DNA from 4 places in the Sphingopyxis sp. PAMC25046 genome. Region 1 is predicted to be linked to each of the others. Evidence: predicted binding sites of a transcription regulator. Region 1 holds the regulator's gene; each other region holds the start of a gene.
What was found. The regulator LexA, encoded in region 1, represses DNA repair genes until DNA is damaged. The targets are predictions, from matches to a motif close to GTTCCNCNCTTGTTCT.

Region 1 (3,275 bases):
GACCGCGCCCGACCGCAGCGTGGGTCCCGGTGAGGCGATGCGCATCTTCACCGGCGCGATGCTTCCCCCCGGCGCCGACGCGGTGATCGTGCAGGAGGATGTCGCACGCGAGGGCGACGCGTTGACGCTGACGCGCGACGGCCCCGGCGCGCGCGGGCGCCACATCCGCTCGCGCGCAGCCGATTTCGCTGCGGGCGACTGCCTTCTCCCCGCGGGCACGCGTCTGACCCCGGGCGCCATCGCCGCGGCGGCGATGAGCGGTGCGGGGGACCTCGCCGTCGGCCGCCGCCCGCGCGTCGCGATCGTCACGACCGGCGACGAACTCGTCCAGCCCGGACGGCCGCTCGCGCCCGGCCATATCCCCGAAAGCAACGGCGTCATGCTCGCCGCGATGCTCGTCGGCGAGATAGCTGCGCCCACGCCGCCGCGCCATATTCCCGACGACCGCGCGAAACTCGCCAGTGCGCTCAAGGAGTTGGCGCGACGTCACGACGTCATCGTCACCGTCGGCGGCGCGTCGGTCGGCGATCACGACCATGTCCGCGGCGCGCTCGCCGATGCTGGTGGACGGCTCGATTTCTGGAAGATCGCGATGAAGCCCGGCAAGCCGCTGATTGCGGGAACGCTCGGCGACGCGGTCCTCCTCGGTTTGCCCGGCAATCCCTCGTCGGCCTTCGTCACCGCGACCTTGTTCCTGCTCCCGCTCGTCCGTCACCTTGCCGGCGCGAGCCATCCCTTGCCGCCCGTGCATCGAGCACCGCTCGCCGCGCCGCTCGGCGAAGGCGGAACGCGCCGCGATTACCTCCGCGCGCGACTCGAAAATGGCCGCCTGACGCCGATGATCGGGCAGGAAAGCGGCCGCACGCTTCCACTCGCCGCGGCCAATGCGCTGCTGATCCGCGATATCGGCGCGCCCGCGCGCGATGCCGGAGCCATGGCGGACTATATCGTCATCGCTTGACAAGTTCCGCTTTGTTCCACTATCGTTCTCAATATGTCCGATATGACATCATGGAGAACGACCGATGTTGACCGCGAAGCAGCATGAACTGCTCCACTTCATCCAGCTACGCCTCGACGCGAGCGGCATTTCGCCCTCGTTCGAGGAGATGAAGGAGGCGCTGGGCCTCAAGTCGAAATCGGGCATACACCGGCTGATAAGCGCCCTGGAAGAAAGGGGTTTCCTCCGCCGTCTTCCCAACCGTGCGCGCGCGCTCGAAGTGCTCAAGGTGCCCGAATCGGCGACAGCGGCACGCGAACCGGCGCGCGAAAATGTCGTGCCGCTGCGCAAGCCCGCGCCCGCGATGCGCCCGATCGCGGCGAACGACATCGTCGAGGTGCCGCTGCACGGCAAGATCGCCGCCGGCGTGCCGATCGAAGCGTTCGAGGATCACAACAATCTCGCCGTCCCCGCCGCGCTGCTCGGCTCGGGCGAACATTATGCGCTCGAAGTATCGGGCGACTCGATGGTCGAAGCAGGAATTTTCGACGGCGACTATGCGCTGATCCAGAAGGCGAGCACCGCGCGCGAGGGCGACATCGTCGTCGCACTCGTCGACGGGCAGGACGCAACGCTCAAATATTTCCGCCGCGAAGGGCAGATGATCCGGCTCGACCCGGCGAACAGCGCCTATGAGCCGCAGCGTTACCCCGCCGAGCGCGTCATCGTGCAAGGGCGGCTTTCGGGACTGCTTCGTCGTTACCACTAAGCTGCTGCGGCAGCCGCCACGGATGCGCGTCGCCCGCGCGAAGCGCGGCGACGGCTTCTGGCGCTTCGCCCAGATAGATCGCCAGCCCGCCGGTTTCGGCGAGGCTGTCGCGGTCGATCGTGATCCAGCGCCCCACGCATTCGTGCGGTAGCCAGCGGTCGCTGATCACGACGTCGGCGGCGGCGCATGCCGCTGCCATGTCGGCTCCCTCGATCCGGTCGCGCCCGTGCGATGCCAATATGATGCGCCGCGCGCTGCCCTCACCCTGCGCCCAGCGGCAGAAATCGCGATTGCATTCGACATGACCCAACTCGGCGAGGGCAAGGAGCGGTGCGTCGACCCCGGCCGCCTCGGCGACCGTATCGCGGACATAATCGCCCGCGCGGTCGCGCAGCAGCGCATAGCCGCCGTCGGGAAGCGCGGCGGCGATATGGCGCCCGTCGCCGGTGACGAGCAGGTCGGGGCGCGGCGCGGCGAGCAGCGCCGCCATGCCGATCGCCAGCGGCACCGCCCCCGCGTAGCGCCAGCGCGTCCGCCATAACAATATCCAGAGCCCGCCGAAGACCGCGAACGCAAATCCCCACGGTGGAAAGTTCGGCATCGTCGCCACCGCACCCGGCGCGTTGGCGACCCCATGCGCCAGCGCGATCAACGCGCGCAGGGCCTGTTCGGCCACCCACCAGAAGGGCGCGCCCAGCCCGACGCTATCGAACAGCAGCGCGAGCGCCTCCGCCGGCATGATGACAAAGGTCGTCAGCGGGATCGCGACGACATTGGCGAGCGCGCCGTAGAGCCCCGCCTTGTGGAAATGGAACAGTGCGATCGGTGCCAGGGCGACCTCGACGACGAGCCCGGTGATGAGCAATCCGGCGATCCCGCGCCCCAGGCGGAACAGCCATGGCTCGTCGCGGCGCGCGAGGAAACGCTGCATCGGTGGGCCCTCGTGGAGCGCGATGATCGCGGTGACCGCGGCGAAGCTCAACTGGAAGCTCGGGCCCACGAGCGCCTCGGGCCGCCAGATCAACACGATCAGCGCGCCCGCGGCAACAAGCCGCAGCGTCAGCGCCTCGCGCCCCATCAGAAAGGCGACGAGCACGAGCAGCGCCGCGATGAACGACCGCAGCGTCGGCACCTCGGCGCCGGCGAGCCATGTATAGCCCCCGCCCGCGAGCGCCCCCGCCGCCGCCGCGAGCGGCAGGACAAGGCCCGCGAGCGCCAGCCGCCGGTTGAGCGCCAGCAAGCGCATCGCCAGCAGCATGGCAAAGCCGACCACCGCGGTCACATGCAGCCCGCTGATCGACAGCAGGTGCGCGAGGCCGCTGCGGCGCATCGCCTCCTCGTCGGCCTCGGAAATTGCGCCGCGGTCGCCGGTCACCAGCGCCGCCGCGATGCCGCCCGCCGAACCTTCGACCTCGCCCTGGATATGCGCGCTCAGCCGTGTGCGCAGCGGCGGCGCGGCGGCTTCCTTTCCCGGCACGCGGGACACCTCGCCCAGTATCGTCCCGACCGCGCCGATGCCGTCGAACCAGGCGCGCTGGGCAAAATCATAGCCGCCGGGCAGGCTCG
Region 2 (3,275 bases), 2.2 Mb from region 1:
AAGTGCTCGCACTGGATGTGGTTCATATTCCCGCAGCTGGCAGGCCTTGGCCGAAGCGCGACGTCGAAGCTCTACGGTCTCGCGGGAGCCGATGAGGCGCGGGCCTATCTGGCCCATCCGCTTCTCGGCGCGCGCTATGCCGAATGCGTCGAAGCGATCCAGGACCTGCCGGCAAGCGACCCGGTGGCGGTCTTCGGCGAGGTCGACGCCGTCAAGCTGCGTTCATCGCTGACATTGTTCGAGGCCGTGAGCCGGCGGCCGCTCTTCTCCGCCGCGCTCATCCGCTGGTTCGGCGGCGAGCGCGATGAGCGCACCCTCGGCCTGCTCAGCCGCGACGACAGCATGCCGTGACGCCGACGCGTGTCAGCCGCGCGGATTGCGAAACAGCGGCAGCATCCGGTGGAGCACTTCGTCCTTGTCGAAAAAATGATGCTTGAGCGCGCCGAGAACATGCAGCGCGAGCACGACGTAAATGGCCTTCACCATCAGCTTGTGTATGTCGCCGAGCTCTTCGGCGAGATCCTCGTTCAGCGGTAGCGGAAGATTGGGCGCGGGCACGGCGCCGTAAAGCGGCACTTCAGGCGCCCCGCCCGCCGACGCTGCGGCCCAGCCGAGAAGCGGGGCGCCGATCATCAGCACATAGAAGAGGACATGGGTCGTGCGCGCGAGCATCCGTTCCCATGACGGCATGCCGCCGGGGAAGGCCGGCCAGGGATGGCCGAAGCGCCAACCGAGCCGGATAATGCTGAGCGCGAGGATCGTGATCCCGACCGATTTGTGCAGATGATAATAGCCAAGTTTCTCGCTGTCCGAGGCGTCCTCCATCCAGCCGCCAAAGGTGGCATTGGCGATGATCAGGATGGCGATCGTCCAGTGCAGGACGATCGAGACGGTGGAATAGCGGCTGTGATTCTCACGCATGATTCGCCTCGCAATAGGTCCGTCACCGGTCTTCCAATGCTTTGGCGGCGATCCTCGTTCCGTCAGCAGGACGCAGCCGTCACGATCATGAGCCCAATTTGTTTCGCTTTTACAGAGGCCGGGCGGAAGGCGCGCACCGATTCCCGGCGGTTCGTCGCGGCCCGCTTGACGCGCCCTTTGACTCGGTGGAACATAAAGGGAACATTTGAGTCGATATTTCCCATGAGCACGACGCCCCAATCTGCACCTCGGCCAAGTGCCAGAGATATCGACGTGCTTCGCGCGGCGGTGGCGCGTGTAGCCGCCTCGCGCGGGCCGGTCTTGCCGTTCGGCGTCGGGCCGGTCGATCATCTTCTCGCTGGCGGCGGGCTCGATGGCGCAGGCCTGCACGAGGTCACGGGCGCCTCGGCAAGCTGGAGCGATGACGCTGCGGCAACGCTCTTCGCGGCTGGAATCGCGTCGCGCTTCGCGGCGGCGCCCGACGTGTCGGCGCTCTGGGCGCTGACGCGGTTCGATCTCTATGCCCCCGGTCTCGAACAGGCGGGGCTCGGTCCGGACCGCGTGCTCTATGCTCAAGGCAGGACCGACAAGGAACTGCTGGCGCTGTGCGAGGACGCGCTGCGCGACGGTTCGCTCGCCTGCGTCGTTGCCGAAGTGAAAGCGGCCGATCAGACCGCGACGCGCCGGCTGCAACTGGCAGCATCCGAGGGCAACACGCCGATGATCCTCTATCGCCGGTACCGGCGTTATGGCCAATGCCCGCTCGCCGATCCGTCGCTCGCAATGACCCGCTGGCGCATCGGCACCTTGTCGTCGGGCCGCCTCGCCTCGCCCGGCGTCGGGCGCGGGCGCTGGAATGTCGAGCTGGTCCGGCAGCGCGGCGGGCCGCCTTTTTCCCTCGAACTGGAGGCGTGCGATGACCAGGGTCGCCTCGCTCTTCCTGCCGCAACTGCCGATCGAGCGGTTGCGCCGGGCAGAACGGACACCGTCGCATTCGGGCACGCCGCCTGATCGGGCGCGGGCGGGTCCGCGCTTCCCCGAGCCTGTCGACGACAATCCCGGCACCTGTTCGGTGCCGCGCGGCGGCGGCTGGCGTCCGGGCGCGCGCTGGGCGCAAGGCACGCACTCCGGCGAGCCGTCGCTCGACGCCCTCCCGGCGCACCAGCGACCGACGATGCGCGAGCTCGGACGGCGGAGCGAAGCTGCCGCACCGGTGTTCCGGGCGTTGCGCTCGGACGACGGGACGTCGGGCGGGATCGCTGCGCCGCTGCCGCCGCTCTGGGGCCTCCGTCCGACGATCGTCGTCGCGCGAACCGGCCAGCGCGACGTCGTGACCGCCGCCTGTCCGGCGGCGCTCGATCTCGGCCTCGTGCCCGGCATGGCGGCCGCCCATGCCCGCGCGCTGGTCTCCGATCTCGACATACTCGATGCCGCACCCGACGCCGATCGCGCGTGGCTCGATCGCCTTGCGCTCCACGCCGCCCGCTGCTGGACGCCGACGGCGGCAGTGTCGGGCATCGACGGGCTGTGGCTCGACCTGTCGGGCACGACGCATCTCTTCGGCGGCGAAGAGCGTTTCGCGGCGCGTCTGCTCGGTTTTCTACGGCGCCTCGGCTTCACCGCGCGTGTCGCGATCGCCGGCACGCCCGGCGCCGCTCACGCGCTCGCACGCGATGGCGGCGCGGGCGTGCGGATCTTGCCGGAAGGAGGCGAGAGCGAGGCGCTGGCGCCTTTGCCGCTGGCGGCGCTCCGGCTGGCGCCGGAGGCGCTCGCCGCGGCGGCGCGCTTCGGGATCGAGCGGATCGCCGATCTTTATCCGATGCCGCGCGGGCCATTGGCCCGGCGGCTCGGGCGCGGCGCGGTCGAGCGGCTCGACCAGGCGCGAGGGTTCGTACCCGAGCCGATCGTGCCCGTCGTCCCGTTCGACATGCCCGAGGCGCGCCGTTCCTTGCTCGAGCCGATCGGGACCGCCGAGGCGATCGAGCAGGTCATCGCCGACCTGCTCGGCGATCTCGTGCTCGCGCTGCGCGAGCGCAGTCTTGGCGTGCGGAGCCTCGTCTTGCGCTGCGACCGGCTCGACATGGGCGCGCAGTTCGTCACCGTCGGCACGGCGCGCGCGACGCGCGATGCGAAACATCTGCTGCGCCTGTTCAGGCTCCGGATCGACCGGATCGAGCCGGGGCTCGGGATCGAGACGATGGTTCTCGCGGCGCCGCAGGTCGAAGCGCTGGCGCCCGAGGCGATCGCCGCCGTGCTCAACACGGCACGCCAGGCGCCCGACCTCGCTCCGCTCGTCGATGCGCTGGCCGGCCGCGCCGGCGATGCCGCGCTGTTCCGCCTGTCCGCGATCGAAA
Region 3 (3,275 bases), 600 kb from region 1:
TCAGATCGACAAAGATCGGCAGCAGGCAACCCAGCAGCGACACCCCGTCCCTCAACTGGTCGCGGTTGACATCGCTGTTCCAAGTCGCGCCGCCGTGCACCAGCTGATTTCGCAAGACGTAGAGCCGATCGAACAGGATCGACAGTATCCTGACGGTGTCGTGCTCGCGCAATGCATGATTGATAGCGGTCCGGCTACGCTCGAGCTTGTGCTCCCAGTCGTCGTAACCTGACACACCATTCTGATGCTGCCAGAAGGGGTGGTAGACATATGGATTGTCCAGAAGGAGGCGGATTTCCTGACTGAACCGCTGCCAGACCGCGTCGTAGACGCGGTGACGCCCATCGAACTTTACGAGCGTCGAGAAAAACGATTGGAAGAGTCCACGTTCACCTTCCGGCGCTGAGCTGCTGGCCGAAGCTTCTACGTCACCGGCGTAGGCCGCGTTGAACCCGACCCACAGTAGGATGAAGCGAACGTCTTGGTCTTCCTGTTCTGCTTCAGCCCGACGAAGCCAGGAAAGCGCACGATGAACGCGAAGGGTCAACGGCGTTGAAAAACCGTCGCGAAGCGCACGTTGCTTCTCTTTCAGGGCTTCAGGATGGAGAGGATTGCCCGTCGGGTATCGATAAACCATGCGCGCAACTTAGCGCGATGATTTGTTTCGGGATAGTTTATGGAGCGTCTCTATGTGGCTTGTCCGCAATTGATCTGATCCACGCGTCGATTTCCGCCTCTATCCACACCGCGCATTTGGGGCCGAGCGAACGGGATTTCGGGAAACGGCCTTCGCTCATCCGCTGATAGATAGCCGAACGACGTAAGCCGACGCGGTCGATGACTTCAGGCAGTCGCAAAAGCCGTGCCGGCGGAGGGACTTGCGGTAAAGTGTGGTCTGCGTCGGCGCCGCTCTCGGTAAGCTGGGGATGTGCATTCATGATCGTTCCAGTCGGGTCAATTTCTCGGTCCCCTCCGAGGTGAATTGGATCAGCGCGGCAGCGCCATCGAAATGTCGCGGTTGGCAAAATCATCAATGTGCTTGGCAAGCATGCGGGCGACGAGCTGCGAAGTGCCGTTCGCCCACCGGGGTCGCAAATCTTCGACGCGTCGCCCAAGCGTCCGTTCAAGCTGGCCTGGCAGGGCCGTAAAGAAGTCCTCAAGAAACTCTCCCATTTCGCTGCGCATCCATTCGCAGGCGAGATCCTCCTGACCAGCCAAGGCGAGGATCATGCTCGCGCGGGGAAAAGCGCCGCACACGTCAAGAACGCGCGCGGCTTCATCAAGGCCGATCGGCCGATCGCCGCGCATCACACGGAGCAGGGTCTCGCGGTGGATCCCGACTTCCCGAGCGATCTGGTGCTTGGGCTTGTCAGACGACTCGATTGCATGGGCAAGAATGTGCGCGAGGCTGGTGTTGGCTTCGCCTCGGAATGGCGCGGGCTGGTGCATCGACAAAAACTCCAACGATGAGGAACTGAGTCGTAGCCATATCGCGCGTGATCCATGTAGGAAAATAAAAAGAACATTTATGGAACATCTCGTTTCTAGGCGAATCAGTCCCTAGGCCCGAGCCGCCGACAATCTCCGCCACTCTTGTGGGGATTCGTCGACGTTGATCACCACATAAACCGCTGTTTCTGCGCATTATCACCGACGCCGTCCAATCGATGCGTCCATATCCGTCCGCCACTTCAGCTACACCGACATTCCGACTTTCCTACACCAATTTCCTAGATGCATGTAGAACACACAGCGAACGAAAGAACGCTGGGTTCACCCCTCCAGATGGAGCTCCATATGCAGTCTCTCACCCTCTCCCGGCGTTCCGGCGCCATTGATCAGAACCCCTCGAAGTTCGGGCGGGCCATGACCTTTGCAGTACCGCTTGCCGTCGCAGCACTGGCCGCCAGCGCCGCCTATGCTGGCGCCGACACGACATTCACCCCTGCCCTGACGAAATTCACCGATTTCCTCGAAGGCTCGGGCGGCAAGATCATCACGGTCCTCAGCCTTGCAGGCGGCCTCATCGGTCTCGCCTCGGGCCGGTTCTCGCTCGGACAGGTCGCTGTTCCGGTCGGTGTCGGCATCGGCGTTGGCACGGGTGTTCCGATCGTCACCTCGGTCGTCACTGCGGTCATCTGACGCATCGGACGGGAAGGCGCGTCGCCATGGCAGACCCATATATCATCCCGCGTCGGCTCGACGATCCGGAGCTCATCGGCTTCTGGACCATCGACGAGTTCGCCGGGATGCTCATCCCCTTCACCTGGGGGATCCTCAGCCAGCATATCTTTGTCGGCATTATCGTTGCCTTCGGCGCCTGGTTCGCGCTGCGAAAGGCAAAAGCAGGACGCGCCAGCTCCTGGGTAGCCCATGCCGCCTATTGGTATCTGCCGGCCGGATTGCTGGGCCTGAAATCGACGCCGCCTTCCCACTGCCGCCTGCTTGCCGGTTGAGGGGAAATATCCATGTTTGCCGACATTTCACACGAGCGTCAGCAGTCGCTGCTGCGCCAGCGCAACCTCTTTGCGCTCACCAGCGCCGGACTTAGCATTGCGCTCGTCGTAGCGGTCAGCCTTGCTGCCACCCGCGACCGCGAAGTCGTCCTCCTTCCAACGCTCCCCAAGCAGCTCACTGTCAGCAGCGCGGGGGTCGAGGCCGACTATCTCGAACTCGTGACCCGCGATGCCGCACTCGTTCTCCTCAATCGCAGCCCCGAGGGTCTCGACTACTGGATGGACGAGATCCTGAAGCTCGCCGAACCGGCAAGCTACGGGCGCCTCAAGGCCGATCTCGTCCGGATTGTCGAAGAGCAGCGGGGTTCGGATGTCACCCAGGCCTTCGTCATCCGGTCGATGACCGTCGATCCCAAGGGGCTGACGTCCGATGTGACGGGCACGCTCAAGACCTTTGTCGGCGCCCAGGTCATCGCGAGCGACGAACGCCATTTCCGCTTCAACTGGACCTACCGGGGCCTGCGTCTCGCGCTGTCAGGCTTCAGCCAGTTGCCACCCAAAGACCCAACGAAGGAGGCCCAGTAATGGCTTACCGACGCAAGACGCGCGCGTGGAGCCTGGCTCTTTGCGCCAGTACCATCCTCGCATTTTCAGGGAGCGGCGCGCAAGCCGCCGATCAGTTCAAACAGGCTGCAGACGGAGCGAGCATCGAATGCGCCGTGTCGGCCCGCGAGCTGACGCGCTTCGCGCTGGTCGATGACCAGTTTGCCAGCGTCTCGAAGATCTCGACCGGCACGCCCTACAACGATTTTGCGGTCA
Region 4 (3,275 bases), 1.7 Mb from region 1:
CCGGCGTGTCACCGTGCGGGGCTGCGGACTGATAATTGATCGCCGGACTGGCGCCGATCGCCGCGGCGAGCGGTTCACAGAGCTTGCCGAGATGATGGAAGCTGATCTGGTCGACGATCGCGAGACTGTCGATTTCGGCGAGCGGGATGCCGGCATCCTTTGCCGCGAGTTCCAGCGCCGCAACCATCAGCCCGAGGGAGTCGAGCCCCTGATCGGGGTCGGCGGGTCGGTCGTTGACCTGTCCGACGCCGATGATGACCGGAATAAGCTCGGGATCGGTCATGCTCATCTCAGCGCGCTTTCCATTCCGGTTTGCGCTTCTGCGCGAAGGCAAGCGGGCCTTCGCGCGCGTCTTCGCTGCGCATCAGCACGCTGCGTTCGCGGGTGTTGTGATCCCAATAGGGGGCGTCGGCGGCAATGCGGCCTTGCTCGATGCCAAGCGCGACACGCTTCGACGCCTGCACCGACAGCGGCGCGTTGGCGGCGATCTTTTCGGCGAGCGCGAGTGCGGTGGGCATCAGGTCGGCGAGCGGGACGACATGATTGACGAGGCCGAATTCGGCGGCGCGCGCGGTGGGGATCGGATCGCCGGTGAGCATATATTCCATCGCGAGCTTGCGCGGCAGCTGCTGCGCGAGGCGGAAGGCGCCGCCCGCCGCTGCGAACAGCCCGACCTTGACTTCGGGCAGCCCGAATTGGGCATGATCGGCGGCGACGATGATGTCGCTCATCAACGCGATCTCGCAGCCGCCGCCAAAGGCAAAGCCGTTGACCGCGGCGATGATCGGTTTCGAAATCGGGTGCGACACCATGCCGGCGAAACCCCACGCCTGTTGCGCGGGCTCGTCGGGGTAGAGGCTTTCGCCGCGCGACAGCGCAACGAGGTCGGCGCCGGCGCAAAAGCTCTTGTCGCCGGCGCCGGTGATAACGACGACGCGGATTTCGGGATCGTTTTCGGCCTCTTCGAGCGCGGTGCCGACGCCGATATGGACCGCGGCGTTGACCGCGTTGCGCGCTTCGGGCCGGTTGATCGTGACGATCAGGACATGGCCGCGGCGTTCGGTGAGGATGGTGGTGTCGGTCATCGCGAATCTCTCCCTTTCGGGCGAGTATCGCGATGGCTTGACGTTTACGTCAACTGGAAAGGGTGAGAGGAAGGCAGGCAACGATAGAAACGTCGCCCCCGCGAAGGCGGGGGCCGCTATCGGTGTAGCGCAAGGTTGCCAGCGGTCCCCGCCTTCGCGGGGACGACGTTATTCGATCAGATCGACTGGCCGGTCTTCGCCCAGTCCGCAAGGAAGCCTTCGATGCCCTTTTCGGTCAGGATATGCTTGAACAGCCCCTTGATGACCGAGGGCGGGGCGGTCATCACGTCGGCGCCGATCTTGGCGGCCTCGAGCACATGGATGCCGTGGCGGACGCTCGCGACGAGGATCTCGGTCTCATAGCCATAATTGTCGTAGATCAGGCGGATATCCGAAATCAGCTGCATGCCGTCGAAACCATTGTCGTCGTGGCGGCCCACGAAGGGCGAGACGAAGGTCGCTCCGGCCTTGGCTGCCAGCAGCGCCTGCGTTGCCGAGAAGCAGAGGGTGACATTGACCATCGTGCCGTCGCCGGTCAGCGCCTTGCACGTCTTGAGCCCGTCGATCGTGAGCGGCACCTTGATGCAGACATTGTCGGCGATCTTGCGGAGGATCTCGGCCTCCTTCATCATCGTTTCATGGTCGAGCGCAACGACCTCGGCCGAAACCGGGCCGTCGACGATGGCGCAGATTTCCTTCGTCACTTCCTTGAAGTCGCGGCCCGACTTGGCGATCAGCGACGGGTTGGTGGTCACGCCGTCGAGTAGGCCGGTCGCGGCGAGCTCCTGAATGTCGGCGATTTCGGCGGTGTCGGCGAAGAATTTCATGGGAAGGGCTTTCGTCTGGGAAGGTGATTCGGCTGTTGCGTTCGCCCTAGAGCAACGGCCGGGAAAACTGAACCGTCCTCCGCCTATTTCGTCACCCTCGAACGAGACACATGGCTCGTTCGACTTGATCCGGGGTCCACAACGACCGGGCAGCGATGGATGCCGGATCAAGTCTGGCATGACGAACGAGGAAACCGCTGGCGTTCCGTCTTTGTTCCGATTATGCGGCGATCATGGCCAAAGCGAAGCGTCAATATGTCTGCCAGAATTGCGGGTCGGTCTCGTACCGCTGGCAGGGGCAGTGCGTCGATTGCGGCGAGTGGAACACGCTGGTCGAGGAAGCCGCCGAAACCGTCTTTTCGGCGAAGCACGACCTTAGCCGCGGTGGGCGGACGTTAACGCTCGAAACGCTCGACGCCGACAGCCGGATGCCCGAGCGGATGCTGTGCGGAATCGCGGAGTTCGACCGCGCGCTGGGCGGCGGGTTCGTCGCGGGATCGGCGACGCTAATCGGCGGCGATCCGGGGATCGGCAAATCGACGCTGCTGCTCCAGGCGGCAGGAAGGCTCGCAAAGGCAGGCAAGTCGGTCGTCTATATCAGCGGCGAGGAAGCGGCGGCGCAGGTGCGGCTGCGCGCGCAGCGGCTGGGGCTCGGCAAGGCGCCGGTCGCGCTGGCGAGCGCGACCTCGGTGCGCGACATCCTTGCAACGCTCGACGGCCGCGACGCCGATTTCGTCGTGATCGATTCGATCCAGACGATGCACAGCGACCTGATCGACAGCGCGCCGGGAACGGTGAGCCAGGTGCGTGCAAGCGCGCAGGAACTGATCCGTTACGCCAAGGACAGCGAGGCCGCGATCGTGCTTGTCGGCCATGTGACCAAGGACGGCACGATCGCGGGGCCGCGCGTGCTCGAACATATGGTCGACACCGTGCTGGCGTTCGAGGGCGAGCGCAGTCACCAGTATCGCATCCTGCGTGCGGTGAAGAACCGTTTCGGCGGTACCGACGAAATCGGGGTGTTCGCGATGGGCGAGGAAGGGTTGGGCGAGGTCGCCAATCCGTCGAGCCTGTTCCTGACCGACCGTAGCCGCGACGTGCCGGGTTCGGTGGTCTTTCCCGCATTGGAGGGCACGCGCCCGGTGCTCGTCGAAGTGCAGGCGCTCACCGTCCGCCTCGCGAGCGGCGCGACGCCACGCCGGGCGGTCGTCGGCTGGGACAGCGGGCGGCTGGCGATGGTGCTCGCGGTGCTCGAAGCGCGCTGCGGGCTCCAGTTGGGCGCCGCCGAAGTCTATCTCAACATCGCGGGAGGCTACCGGCTCACCGATCCCGCCGCGGACCTCGCGGTCGCCGCCGCGTTGAT

Region 2: the regulator LexA is predicted to act here: its motif matches at 1,109-1,124, upstream of E5675_RS01870 (protein ImuA).
Region 3: the regulator LexA is predicted to act here: its motif matches at 1,520-1,535, upstream of E5675_RS09655 (transcriptional regulator).
Region 4: the regulator LexA is predicted to act here: its motif matches at 2,115-2,130, upstream of radA (DNA repair protein RadA).

Annotation. Positions count from the first base shown of each region.
Region 1 is NZ_CP039250.1:2,657,345-2,660,619, forward strand. It holds gene glp (gephyrin-like molybdotransferase Glp) at 1-961, shown strand, start outside; gene lexA (transcriptional repressor LexA) at 1,026-1,709, shown strand; gene E5675_RS12550 (ComEC/Rec2 family competence protein) at 1,663-3,275, opposite strand, start outside.
Region 2 is NZ_CP039250.1:407,171-410,445, forward strand. It holds gene E5675_RS01860 (DUF1810 domain-containing protein) at 1-351, shown strand, start outside; gene E5675_RS01865 (cytochrome b) at 364-921, opposite strand; gene E5675_RS01870 (protein ImuA) at 1,195-1,932, shown strand; gene E5675_RS01875 (DUF6504 family protein) at 1,838-3,275, shown strand, end outside.
Region 3 is NZ_CP039250.1:2,053,390-2,056,664, reverse strand. It holds gene E5675_RS09665 (HEPN domain-containing protein) at 1-637, opposite strand, end outside; gene E5675_RS09660 (AlpA family transcriptional regulator) at 675-938, opposite strand; gene E5675_RS09655 (transcriptional regulator) at 988-1,449, opposite strand; gene E5675_RS09650 (TrbC/VirB2 family protein) at 1,798-2,142, shown strand; gene traL (type IV conjugative transfer system protein TraL) at 2,169-2,456, shown strand; gene E5675_RS09640 (type IV conjugative transfer system protein TraE) at 2,469-3,041, shown strand; gene E5675_RS09635 (type-F conjugative transfer system secretin TraK) at 3,041-3,275, shown strand, end outside.
Region 4 is NZ_CP039250.1:925,059-928,333, forward strand. It holds gene E5675_RS04310 (acetyl-CoA acetyltransferase) at 1-289, opposite strand, end outside; gene E5675_RS04315 (crotonase/enoyl-CoA hydratase family protein) at 291-1,085, opposite strand; gene fsa (fructose-6-phosphate aldolase) at 1,262-1,912, opposite strand; gene radA (DNA repair protein RadA) at 2,146-3,275, shown strand, end outside.